3 regions of the Erwinia sp. 2186 genome follow, and region 2 is predicted to be linked to each of the others. Evidence: predicted binding sites of a transcription regulator. Region 2 holds the regulator's gene; each other region holds the start of a gene.
What was found. The regulator LexA, encoded in region 2, represses DNA repair genes until DNA is damaged. The targets are predictions, from matches to a motif close to TNCTGTATGTACATACAGNA.
Positions count from the first base shown of each region.

Region 1 (4,466 bases), 2.1 Mb from region 2:
AGGCACGCCAAAATGGGGATCCGACTGGAAGAAGGCCACGGTGAAGAACTATCTCAGCACCATGTCAATCGGGTGTGAGGCCAGCAGCTATACCCAACGCACTAACTATCTGTCGCTGGATCCGAACTACAAGGATCCGCACGGTCGTCCGTTGCTGCGTATCACCTTCGACTTCCCGGAAAACGATCTGCGTATGGCGCAGTACTGCACCGGAAAAGTGGCGGAAATTGCTAAAACCATGGATCCGCGCCAGATCGTTTCCAAGCCGACCAGCGGCCACTGGAACAGCGTGCCCTATCAGTCTTCCCACGTTTGCGGCGGCTTTGTAATGGGTGCCGATCCGTCGAACAGCTCGGTGAACAAGCATCTGCAGGTCTGGGACGTGCCGAATCTGTTTGTAGTCGGTGCGTCTGCCTTCCCGCAAAACCCGGGATATAACCCGACTGGCACCGTCGGCGCGTTGGCCTTTAAGGCCGCGCACGACATTCGCCAGTACTATCTGAAACGTCCAGGGGAGATGATTACCGCATGAAAAAGCGCACGCTTTTCGCACTGGCTGCGATCTCACTCGCGGTGCTCGGCGTTTCTGAAGCCTGGGCCCAGCCGGAATACGATCAGATTGAACGTGGCCGCTACATCGCCACACTGGGTGACTGTACCGCCTGCCATACCGTCGATCCGAAAAAACCGTTCGCCGGTGGCGTTGGCCTGAACACGCCTTTCGGTAAACTGGTTGGCGCCAACATCACTCCCGATCGTGAAACCGGTATCGGCAACTGGAGTTTTGATGACTTCCAGCGCGCCATGTCCGAAGGGATTGGCCACGGTGGCAAGCGGCTTTACGGCGCCATGCCGTTCACCGCCTATACCAAAGTCTCCCGCCAGGATAACGCTGACCTGTGGGCGTATTTGCAGAGCCTGCAACCCATCCATCAGGAAATTGAGTCCAACCAGCTGCCCTTTCCGTTTAACGTCCGTACCAGTCTGATTGTCTGGAACTGGATGAACTTCGATAAGGGCGAATTCAAGCCGGATATGAGCAAATCGGCGGAATGGAACCGTGGCGCTTACCTGGTTGAAGGGTTAGGCCACTGCGGAACCTGCCATACGCCGAAAAACATCCTCGGCGGTGACAAGAACAGCGCGTTCCTGTCCGGCGCGGTGGTCGAAGGCTGGTGGGCACCGAATCTGACCAGCGATGAGCATGCCGGTTTAGGTAAATGGACGCAGGAAGATATCGTCAGCTATCTGCGTACCGGCGTAAACCGGTATGACATCGCGTCCGGGCCGATGGCGGATGCGGTGAAGAACTCGACGCAATACTGGCGCGACGAGGATCTGAAAGCGGTCGCCACCTACCTGAAAGCCACGCCAAAACAGGGCGATGACACGCCGACAGCCCTGGCCGCAGACGACAGTCGGATGAAAACCGGTGCAACAATTTATGAAGCGAAATGTTCTGCCTGCCATGCGCCTCAGGGCCAGGGCGGTAAGAATATCTTCCCTCAGTTGGCCAATAACCCGCTGGTGAATGCGCCGAACGCCACCTCGCTGATCCATGTGGTGGTTGCGGGCAGCCGTGGCGTGGATACGGATACCCGTCCAACCGCGCCAGCGATGCCTTCGTTTGCCGGCACCCTAAGCGATGAGGAAATGGCCGATGTCATTACCTACGTTCGCAACAGCTGGGGTAATGCCGCATCACCGGTCAGCGCTGGCGATGTGAAGGACCTGAAGGAAGAACTACGTAAATAGCGTGCCCCGGATGCTTGCTGCAGGGTTAAAACCTGCACGGTAAACCGGCTAAGCCGATTGCAGGGTTCGCAATAAGAGCAGCGTGAGTGATTGCGCTGCTCTTTCATTTTTATTCCGCTTTGCTGACCGGAATATAGAGCTCGATATCCCATTCGCCGCTCTCCGAACCGTCGTTCAGGTAGTGATCAAAACAGGGCCCTTCCGCCATCACATACCCGCTGTCCGGCAGCCACTCATCAAAGAAGGCATACCAGGGTTTGGTGAAATCACCGTCGTTCACATGCACCAGATTCATCGCATAGGTTCCGGCGGGAATGATGCTGAGCCTGGCGCCCTCACTCCCTTCAGGCAGCTCGAAGTCGGTCGGCACGCCGATCACCGTTTCAATTTTCAGCTCTTCCGCTGGCACCGCCCGCGGATTACCGTGATACACGCCCATCCATGGGCCCATCACATTATGCTTACTGGTCCAGGCCACCAGTTTGTCAAAGCCTTCGGGCGCGGTGACTTCCCACGGCCCCACAAGATGAAAACCGGCTGTTTTGCTCTCTTCACGCTCAACGATTTCAACATTCATCTTCTTGCTCCTCATCAGGATAACTGGTTAAACATACAGTCAGAAGTGTAGATGATCGAGCAAAAAAGCCGCTGAAATGTTGTTTTGCGAGCCAGCCTGCAAAAGACTTTAGTCGGGCCGGGTCAGGCTGAAATCCTGCCACTGCTGGGCGAGCGCCTCGCGCAGATAGTCGACAAACAGCCGCACGCGCGGAGGCTGTTGCTTGCCATTCAACCAGATCGCATGCAGTGGCGCGGCGGGAAGAGGATGGTCAGTGAGAACCTGCACCAGCTTGCCTGATTTGAGGTCGTCTGCCACATCCCAGACAGATTTCACCACGATCCCGGCACCGTGCAGTGCCAGGCCGTGTGCAGCCTCACCGGTATTGACGTGAAAACGGGCGTTGATCTGTACGCTGCGCTGAGATTCCCCGGCGCCAAAGGTCCACTCGGTGACCGGGTTATCGCCAGAGATAATGCAGCTGTGCGCGCTTAACTCCTCCAGTGACAGAGGCTCACCGGCCTGCTGCAGATACGCAGGAGACGCGCAGAGCACGCGCTGATTTGGCACCAGTTCCCGAGCGACCAGCCGGGAATCCGCCAGCGCGCCGTAGCGTATTGCCAAATCGTAGCCGCTGGCCGCCAGATCGATCACCCGGTCGCTCAGGTGAAGATGCAGTTTGACGCTCTGATGCTGTTGCATAAATCGGGTGACAATCGGCGACAGCCAGCGCTGGCCCATACTGTGCGAAGAGGTAATGCGCAAGGTGCCGCTGGCTTTGCCCTGCCTTGATGAGAGCGCACTCTCAATCGAGTCCAGCTCCTGCTGCAGCCGCAGAGCATGTTCGGTAAACACCAACCCTTCGTCGGTCAGCGAGACATGCCGCGTGGTGCGATGAAACAGACGCACGCCAAGCTGCTGCTCCATTTGCGTCAGCCTTTTGCTGACCACAGCCAGCGATAATCCCAGCTGTCGCCCGGCCGCAGAGAGTGAACCACAGGCGACGATGGCGTTGAATAAGGCGATGTCACGGATATCTTTCAGCATAGCGATTCTCAATGTAGCGGCAACAATCCCTTGCAAGTGTTGCATATTCCGTCAAGAAAGCGAGAGGCATAAGCTTGAGGAAAACCTGAGGAGAAGATGATGACTTTTAAACAACAGCAAGTATTAGTCGTCGGCGGCAGTTCCGGGATCGGTGAAGCCATCGCGGCGGCATTCGTGGCTGAAGGTGCCAGGGTGACCATTGCCTCACGCAGTCTGGATAAGCTGCAGGCAGCCGCAGCACGACTGGGAGAGGTCGAAGTTGCCGTGCTGGATACCGCCGACAATCAGCAGATTGAACAGTTCTTTGCTGCGCAACCGGCCTGGGATCATATTGCGATTTCCGCAGCGCAGACGCCGGGCGGACCGGTGAAAAGTCTGCCGCTGGACAGCGCTTACAGCGCAATGGAAAGTAAGTTTTGGGGAGCCTACAGGGTTGCCCGGGCGGCCAAAATTGCCGAACGCGGATCGCTGACCTTTGTGTCGGGATTTTTGAGCGTCCGTCCGGGCAAAACGGTGTTGCAGGGCGCCATCAACGCGGCGCTGGAGTCATTAGGACGTGGTCTGGCGCTGGAGCTTTCGCCGGTGCGGGTAAATACCGTTTCCCCTGGCGTGATTGAGACGCCGCTGTGGGCTGGCATGGAACACGTCGCCCGGGAGCAACTCTTTGCCACCCTGCGCGCATCGTTACCCGCCAAAACGCTGGGGCAGCCGGAAGATGTGGCGCGGGCGGTGCTGTTTCTGGCCGGAAATGCCTACACCACCGGTTCAACCGTGCTGGTGGATGGCGGTGGTGCCATCAAGCCTTAAGCAGCAGGCGGCCCATTGCGGACCGCCTGTTTCACTTACAGCTTCTGTTTGATGTAGTCTTCGATGCGGGTAATGATGCCTGCTTCCTTCACTTCCTGCAGGGCAACCAGCGGATAAGACGCCAGCGTCTTGTCGCCATCAACCAGTTGAATCGATCCCACCTGTTCATGGGCTTTGAGTGGCGCTTCCAGATCTTTGCGATCGATAACGTATTTCGCTTTAATCTTTTTCACTTCATCACGCGGCAGGGCCAGATAGACATCTTTATCGCTGCCGACGGAGACCTGATGCGGATTGCCGT
Region 1 is NZ_CM173824.1:1,748,495-1,752,960, reverse strand. It holds gene ACXKZG_RS07915 (GMC family oxidoreductase) at 1-532, shown strand, start outside; gene ACXKZG_RS07910 (c-type cytochrome) at 529-1,755, shown strand; gene sbmC (DNA gyrase inhibitor SbmC) at 1,865-2,332, opposite strand; gene ACXKZG_RS07900 (LysR family transcriptional regulator) at 2,441-3,403, opposite strand; gene ACXKZG_RS07895 (SDR family oxidoreductase) at 3,455-4,165, shown strand; gene dacD (serine-type D-Ala-D-Ala carboxypeptidase DacD) at 4,201-4,466, opposite strand, start outside.
Region 1: sbmC (DNA gyrase inhibitor SbmC) is a predicted target of LexA. The motif match lies at 2,354-2,373, and genes of this name have one in related genera.

Region 2 (4,466 bases):
GATGCATGCCAGCACGATCATACTGTCACCAGCAAGAAGCGTGGCAAGTAGAGCGTTATCGCAGGGTAAGTTCTGAAGTAAAGAAGGGGGAGTGCTGGGGGATTAAGTGGCACTGTCCTTGTGCCGGGGTAGGAGCATCGTCCTGAAACTAAATCTTGTCAGAGATTTTGCTGCCAATCAGAAACGGTGGTTATTGTGGGTTTCCCACTCACCGAGTTCCTTCTCTGCTTGCTCTTTGCCATATCCGTAGCGTTCCTGAATCTTGCCTACAAGCTGATCGCGTTTACCTTCGACGACGGTCAGGTCGTCATCAGTCAGCTTGCCCCATTTTTCTTTAAATTTACCTTTCAACTGTTTCCAGTTACCGCTGGCTTCGTCTTTGTTCATCTTATAACTCCTCAACCTTAGGTTCACAGCTTTAGGGATTTCGTCTTTGCAGACCACACAGCAGCAACATAAAACGCTGCTTAACTGCTTAACGTACAGATAATTGTAGTAGATGATGGCGAGTTTGCCCGTAATGGCGAAAGATAAAGCCACATTTTTAGCTAAAAGTGACAACGAAAAGTGAAAAAAGGCAGGGAGATCAGCAGATAACGAAGCGGCAGGCGGGTGTAACGAATTATTTCAGCCCGCAAACCAGCTGTTGTTGCGCCAGTGCCTGCGCCAGATGAGCCACAAGGTCAGCCCACGCAGCAGCAGGAACACGGTAACGGCCAGCCACAGACCATGGTTGCCTAATGCCGGCACGGTGAACAGCGTCGCGCCGTAGCCCAGTGCCGCAATCAGCATGCCGTTGCGCATTTCGCTGGCGCGCGTGGCACCAATAAACATGCCATCCAGCAGATAACACCAGACACCGCAGACCGGCAGAACAATCTGCCAGAACAGATAGGTGTCAGCCTGCTGCTGTAGTTCGGGGATTGAGGTCAGTAAGGCAACAATATGCGTCCCGGCCAGTCCATAGAGAATTGAAAAGGCCAGCGCCACCAGTCCTGCCTGGCGACAGGCCGCGTGCCAAATCAGCAGCAACCTTTTTGCGTCCTTTGCCCCATAGGCTTCGCCGGAGCAGGCTTCTACCGCATAGGCAAAGCCGTCCAGCGCGTAAGCGGTAAAGGTCAGGAACATCAACAATACGGCGTTGACGGCGACGACTTCACTTCCCAGCCGCGCACCCAATATCGTCAAGGAAACAAAGCACAGTTGCAGCAGTAAAGATCGCAACATAATGTCCCGATTCAGCCGCAGCAGCCGGCCGAAATTGCCCTGCCAGGCGGTTTTCAGCATCGGCAGCGAAATGCCCCGCAGCTTCAGCACCCGCCAGACCATCACCAGCCCAATCGCCAGCGTAACGTATTCTGCAATCGCGGTGGCCGCCGCCGCACCCTGCACGCCCCAGCCCAGCCCCATCACGAACCACAGATCCAGCACGATGTTGACCAGGTTTCCCACAACCAGCAGGATCACCGGCGCACGGGCATACTGTACGCCCAGCAGCCAGCCCAGTAATACCAGGTTGGCCAGCGTCGCAGGTGCACTTAACCAGCGGATATTCATAAATAGGGCGGCCTGATGCAGCACGGCAGGATCGCCACCCACGACAGAGAGCGCCAGGTGGTTAAGCGGGGATTTCAGCAGAATAAACAGCAGGCCAGCCGCCAGGGCAATCAATAATGGTTGCATCAGTGCACGGGCCAGCGCAGGTTTATCACCCGCACCAAACGCCTGCGCGGTTAATCCGGTGGTGCTCATCCGCAGGAACAGCAGCAGCATAAACAGGAAGCTGGTCGCGGTAGTGCCCACGGCAACGCCGCCGAGGTAGGAAGGACTGTCAAGGTGACCAATGACCGCGGTATCCACCAGGCCCAGTAAGGGCACGGAGATATTCGACAGGATCATTGGCAGCGCCAGCCGCCAGAGTTGGTTATCTGAGGGAGAAAATAATCGCATGGTCATCCACTGTGCGACTGGCTTAAAAGCATCACGGAAGCTGAATATGCCAGTCAATAAGGCATACAGCTTACCAAAAGAGAAACGCGCCGCGAAAGCAGCGCGTTAAGGTCAGGCGTTTACAGCCAGTTGCCGTTGCGGATTACGCCGACGGCCAGACCTTCAATCGACAGGGTCTGCAAGCGCAGATCGACCACGATCGGTTGGAATTCGCCGTTTTCAGGCAGCAGATGCACGATATTGCCCTGCTTCTTGAGGCGCTTTACCGTCACCTCGTCGTCAATGCGCGCAACCACGACCTGGCCATTACGCACATCCTGAGTCTTATGCACAGCCAACAGATCGCCGTCCATAATCCCGATATCTTTCATCGACATGCCGCTAACACGCAGCAGGAAGTCGGCGCCCGGCTTGAACAGTTCAGGATCCACCTTGTAGTGACCTTCAATGTGCTCTTCCGCCAGCAAAGGTTCACCTGCGGCGACACGGCCAATCAACGGCAACCCTTCCTCTTCTTCCATCATCAGACGGATACCGCGAGACGCGCCGGAAACAATCTCGATCACGCCTTTACGTGCCAGCGCTTTGAGATGCTCTTCAGCCGCATTCGGGGAACGGAAACCGAGCTGTGCAGCGATTTCTGCCCGCGTCGGTGGCATGCCGGTCTGGTTAATGTGGTCGCGTATCAGGTCATAAACCTGCTGCTGCCTTGCAGTTAGTGCTTTCATCCCGCCCCCTGGTTGTTTATACAGTCAGCTGTGAGTATATACAGGTATTTGTGCGTTGAAAACCTAAAGATGTGGAAAAAACAGCAGTTTGTCAGATTATGGAAAGCGCGCCGCAATCAGGGAATTAGCAGCATTACCCAGACGAAAACAGCGAGTAGTATCGTCAGCAGGACGGCAGCGGAGCCCATATCTTTGGCGCGACCCGATAAAGGATGCATCTCGCTGCCAATGCGGTCGACCACCGCTTCCAGCGCGCTGTTAAGGATTTCAACAATGATCACCAACATCACGGACCCTATCAGCAACACCCGCGTGACGGCGTCCACATCCAGCCAGCACGCCACAATCACCGCGACAATGCCGGCCACCGCTTCCTGGCGAAAAGCCGCTTCGTTTTGCCAGGCGGCGCGTATTCCTTTCCAGGAATAACCGGCGGCATTAATGATACGAGTCAATCCGGTGACGTTATTTGCCATAATCAGGGAACCCTTTGAGATGTTTAACGTCAATGTCTGGGTGGCGCACATTTTGCAACACCACAGATCTCACTGGCGCTTTCTGGTATGCTTGCGGCGCTTTGCTAACAAGAGGCTTCATGGTATCTATGTCAGGTTGGCGTAACTTATATTATAACTTATTGAATTTACCAGTAAAATTCCTGGTAAAAAGTAAAGCGATTCCCGCCGAGCCGGTTTCCGAGCTGGCGCTGGATACATCGCGCCCTATTATGTATGTGCTGCCTTATGATTCAAAGGCCGATCTGCTGGCGTTGCGTGAGCAATGCCGTAAACAGGATCTGCCCGATCCTTTAGATCCGCTGGAAATCGACGGTACGGTTTTGCCACGTCATGTGTTTATCCATGACGGCCCACGCGTATTCCCCTATTTCGTGCCTAACGTTGAATCGGTAAAACTGTTCCACGAATACCTCGATTTGCACCGCAGCAACCCGCTGCTGGACGTGCAGATGGTGCCGGTATCCGTGATGTTTGGCCGGGCTCCAGGCCGCGAAGTGCAGGGCGACGATCAGCCTCATCTGCGCGTGTTGAACGGCATCCAAAAATTCTTTGCCGTGCTGTGGTTAGGCCGCGACAGCTTTGTCCGCTTCTCACCGATGGTTTCCCTGCGCCGTATGGCAACGGAACACGGCACCGACAAAATCATTGCGCAGAAGCTGGCGCGCGTGGCACGCATGCACTTTGCCCGTCAGCGCCTGGCGGCCATTGGCCCGCGTTTGCCGGTGCGTCAGGACCTGTTTAATAAACTGCTGCAGTCCAAAGCCATCGCTAAAGCGGTGGAAGACGAAGCGCGCAGCAAGAAAATCTCCCATGAAAAAGCCCAGCAGAACGCCGTTGAGCTGATGGAAGAGATCGCCGCCGACTTCTCTTATGAAGCCATCCGTCTGACGGACCGCATCATGGGCTGGACGTGGAGCAAGCTGTATCAGGGCATCAACGTCAACGGCGGCGAGCGCGTGCGTCAGCTGGCGCAAGACGGCCACGAGATCGTCTACGTGCCCTGCCACCGTAGTCATATGGACTACCTGCTGCTCTCTTATGTGCTGTATCACCAGGGTCTGGTGCCACCGCACATTGCCGCCGGTATCAACCTGAACTTCTGGCCAGCGGGCCCGATTTTCCGCCGTCTGGGCGCATTCTTTATCCGCCGTACCTTCAAGGGTAATAAGCTCTACTCAACGGTATTCCGTGAATATCTCGGCGAGCTGTTCACCCGGGGTTACTCGGTAGAATACTTTGTCGAAGGCGGTCGTTCCCGTACCGGTCGTCT
Region 2 is NZ_CM173824.1:4,542,114-4,546,579, forward strand. It holds gene zur (zinc uptake transcriptional repressor Zur) at 1-51, shown strand, start outside; gene ACXKZG_RS21170 (CsbD family protein) at 178-387, opposite strand; gene dinF (MATE family efflux transporter DinF) at 628-1,950, opposite strand; gene lexA (transcriptional repressor LexA) at 2,070-2,678, opposite strand; gene ACXKZG_RS21185 (diacylglycerol kinase) at 2,795-3,154, opposite strand; gene plsB (glycerol-3-phosphate 1-O-acyltransferase PlsB) at 3,283-4,466, shown strand, end outside.

Region 3 (4,466 bases), 2.4 Mb from region 2:
CGCCGAGCAAATCCTCACCACTGGCCCTGTGGTGCCGGTAATTGTGGTAAACAAACTTGAGCACGCGGTGCCGATGGCGAAAGCGCTGGTGGCGGGCGGAGTGAAAGTATTAGAAGTCACGCTGAGAACACCCTGTGCGATGGATGCCCTGAAAGCAATGATCCGCGAAGTGCCGGAAGCCATTGTGGGTGCGGGCACGGTACTTAACGTCCAGCAGCTGAAAGAAGTGACCGATGCCGGTGCGCAGTTTGTTATCAGTCCTGGCGTGACCGAATCACTGTTACGCGCAGCGGTTGATGGCCCGGTGCCGTTGATTCCTGGCATCAGCACGGTGTCGGAACTAATGACCGGTCTGGATTATGGCCTGCGTGAATTCAAATTCTTCCCGGCTGAAGCCAACGGTGGCGTGAAGGCGCTGCAGGCGATTGGCGGCCCGTTCCCTCAGGTGCGTTTCTGCCCGACGGGCGGCATTTCGCCGGCCAACTACCGTGACTATCTGGCGCTGAAAAGCGTGCTCTGTATTGGTGGTTCCTGGCTGGTTCCGGCTGATGCGCTGGAAGCAGGGGATTACGATCGTATCACCCAGCTGGCCAGAGAAGCGGTAGCGGGCGCGCGATAAGACGTCGGATCAGGCAAAAAACAAAAGGGATGGCACAGGCCATCCCTTTTTTGTTGGCACGAAAGCGCGTTTATCCGCTGACTTTCACACCGGCTGCACAAGCGATCGCGCGCTGTACCGCATCATCGATGTTCTCGCCCGTGGCCAGCGCCACGCCGAGACGGCGCTTGCCCCGAACTTCCGGTTTGCCGAACAGACGCACCTGCAGACCGGCGCCCAGCACGCCGCCCAAATTGGCAAACTGCACGTTATCGCTGTCCAGTTCTGGCAGGATCACCGCAGATGCGGCGGCGCCGTACTGACGAATGCCGCCAATCGGCAGACCGAGGAAGGCACGCACGTGCAGGGCAAATTCGGACAGGTCCTGAGAGATAAGCGTTACCATGCCGGTGTCATGTGGGCGAGGGGAAACTTCGCTGAATACCACCTCATCACCACAGACAAACAGCTCAACACCAAACAGGCCGTGGCCGCCCAGCGCCTTAACCACTTCTTCGGCAATCTGCTCAGCACGTTGCAGCGCGAGGGCGCTCATCTGCTGCGGCTGCCAGGATTCACGGTAGTCACCATCTTCCTGACGGTGACCAATCGGCGCGCAGAAGTGAATGCCGTCTACCGCGCTGATGGTAAGCAGGGTGATTTCGAAATCAAACTTCACCACACCTTCAACGATTACCCGGCCAGCACCGGCACGTCCGCCTTGCTGCGCGTATTCCCAGGCGGCATCCAACTGTGACGCTTCGCGGATAAAGCTCTGGCCTTTGCCTGACGAGCTCATCACCGGCTTCACAATGCACGGGAAGCCGATTTCGTCAGCCGCCTGATTAAACGCCTGCTGGCTGTCGGCAAAGCGGTAGGTGGAGGTGGGCAACGCCAACTCTTCTGCCGCCAGGCGACGGATACCTTCGCGGTTCATGGTCAGGCGGGCAGCGCGGGCGGTTGGCACCACGTGTTGACCCTGTTTTTCCAGCTCAATCAGCATATCGGTGGCGATGGCTTCAATTTCCGGCACGATGTAATCCGGGCGCTCGAGCGCAACCAGCGCTTTCAACGCTTCACCATCCAGCATGTTGATGACATGGCTGCGGTGCGCCACGTGCATAGCGGGTGCATCGGCATAACGATCGACGGCGATCACTTCAACGCCAAGACGCTGGCATTCCAGCGCCACTTCTTTGCCCAGTTCACCTGAACCTAACAGCATTACGCGGGTTGCGGCAGGGCGCAGCGCGGTACCAAGAGTGGTCATAATCTCTACCTGATTGGAGGGAAAAAACGCGCGCAGTATAAACGAAAACGATTGCGCGTACATCCGCTTTCCAGGGTTGAGCAAAAAAGACCCGTCTGTTATACTGTATAAAAATACAGTTAACTGAGGTGTGGACTATGGCTGTTGAAATCAAATATGTTGTCGTCAGAAAAGGTGAGGAAAAGATGACATTCGCCAGTAAGAAAGAAGCCGACGCGTACGATAAAATGCTCGATATGGCAGAAGCCTTTTCTGACTGGTTGAGCGTGGCACCTCTGGACATGGAAGAACCACAGCGTGAAGCGTTGGGCATGTTCCTGGCGGAGAATAAAGACGCCGTGCAGCATATTCTGCGCACCAGCAAGATGCCTGAGACGAGCGAGTCCGCCGCCGCGGGTAATGATGCTGAACCGACTGTTGAACTAGACAGCGCTGAAGCTGCAGCAGATGAACCGACTGAAGAGTCCGGTGCGGAAGAGCCGGAAGACTCAACGGGCAAAGCGGCCAAAGCAAAACCGGCTGCACGAACCGTTAAAGCTGCCTGATTCTTTTTACTTCATCACAGTATGTGGCGCGCAGGGTATTTTTCCCTGGCGCGCCAGAAACTTCGCCTTAATTCTTCCCTGTTAGTGACTTCCTCCACCGGCTACCGTTAACGATCGTCGCCGGATAACACCTTTTTCAACGACTGCAGCGCTTTGCTGGCCACCTCTGCCGGCGGCAGTTGATGATAACGATCGCTGAACACTTCCAGTCCTATCGGGCCTGAATAGCCTTGCTGATGAAGATAGTCAGCCAGAGATGAAAGCGGGAAATTCCCTTCGGCTGGCAATAAACGCTGATGGCGTGCCACATCCACCAGATGATCGTGGCTGGGAAGGGTAACCAGGTCGGACAGCTGGACCAGGAAGATCTTATCCATCGGAATCCCCGCCAGATCGTCCACCGTACGGTTCAGCACGAAAATGTGAAAAGCATCCACCACCAATCCCAGATTGGGTTCATTGACCTTTTGCACCAGCTGCCACGCCGCCGCCGTGTTGTTGATATGCGTGCTCCAGGCCATGGCCTCAAAGGCCACGCGCAGGCCACTTTTGCCTGCCTGACGGGCCAGCCAGCGGATATCTTCCTCTTCCCGATCTGCAATGCAGCCCTGATGGGTTGATGCAGGCGTCAGCAAGGTTGTTGCGCCCAGTTCAACGGCGGTATCCAGCATCTGCAGGGCTTCCTGGCGTTTACTCTCTCGCTGATCGTCTGGCGCGCCGTCAAAATCCAGCAGCACCTGGTAATCCGTCAGGGCCAGGCGGTGGTTATCCAGTAATCTGGCCACATCACTGGCATCGCCGCTGGCTGCCTCCACGTCCTGACGCCAGAGCTCAACCTGATCAAACCCGGCCTGGCTGGCAGCCTTCAACTTCTCTTCTGTGCTGCCGCCAAGCAGAACCGTATTGATAAACAGCGGATTATTATTGAATCTCATGATGATTTTTCCCCTACGCCAGTGCTTTAAAAAAACAAATCCAGTCGGTTCAGCCGCCGCTTTTGGCGAAGCATTATGAACCAGAAGGTTCGACTGGTGGGCTAAGTATAGCTGACGGCTTAGCATCAACTGGCCGTGAAGGTTTTCCAGGCTTTTCCTGCTTTGACGCTTCTTGACGCAAGTCGCTCTATGCTGGTTGTTTTCCGCTGAAGAAGGAAAGGCAATGAGTAACTGGCTGCAACAGATTCAAACGGTACTGGGAGGCAGTAAAGACGGCAAAGGCGGCGGTGAAGGCCTGAGTAAAATGCTGGCACCGGGCGCGCTTGGCGGACTGGCCGGTTTGCTGATTGCCAGCAAATCCTCCCGTAATCTGCTGACCAAGTATGGCAAAAATGCGCTGATTATCGGCGGTAGCGCCGCAGCAGGTGCCGTACTGTGGAAAAAGTATAAGGATCGGGTGAGCGAAACCCATCAGGATCAGCCGCAATTCGGTCAGCAGCAGTCACCCGTCGATCGCCGGGCAGAGCGTCTGGTGCAGGCGCTGGTCTTCGCCGCGAAAAGCGACGGGCATATTGATACCCAGGAACGACAGGCCATTAACGAGCATATCCATCAGTCCGGGCTTGGCGTAGATGGCGAGCGGCTGATACAGCAGGCGATTGATATGCCGCTTGACCCACAAAAACTGGCCGTGGACGTGAAAAACGAAGAAGAGGCGCTGGAGGTCTATTTCCTCAGCAACCTGGTGATCGACGTCGACCACTTTATGGAGCGCAGCTACCTTCAGGCGCTGGGTGATGAACTGAAAATCCCTCAGGACGTGCGCGACAGCATGGCAGAAGATATTAAAGCCGAAAAGCTGAAGCTTACCGCCTGATCCTGCTTTCGGGGTGACGCTTGCGTCACCCCGTCACACTATTTTTCCAATCTCCTGCCATTGCGCTTGGCAATCTTGATAACAACTGCCACCCTTAGCCTATGTGATTGATCCAACGGGGCTGAACCATGCATAAACCACCAATTGCCAAAAAAATTCCTTTCGATATGACGCTCCACGGAGAAACCCGCACCGATAATTATTACTGGCTGCGCGATGACAAGCGGGAAGATCCTGCGGT
Region 3 is NZ_CM173824.1:2,131,039-2,135,504, forward strand. It holds gene ACXKZG_RS09780 (bifunctional 4-hydroxy-2-oxoglutarate aldolase/2-dehydro-3-deoxy-phosphogluconate aldolase) at 1-619, shown strand, start outside; gene purT (formate-dependent phosphoribosylglycinamide formyltransferase) at 690-1,868, opposite strand; gene ACXKZG_RS09790 (YebG family protein) at 2,006-2,413, shown strand; gene ACXKZG_RS09795 (sugar phosphate isomerase/epimerase family protein) at 2,521-3,348, opposite strand; gene ACXKZG_RS09800 (tellurite resistance TerB family protein) at 3,572-4,225, shown strand; gene ACXKZG_RS09805 (prolyl oligopeptidase family serine peptidase) at 4,354-4,466, shown strand, end outside.
Region 3: ACXKZG_RS09790 (YebG family protein) is a predicted target of LexA. The motif match lies at 1,970-1,989, and genes of this name have one in related genera.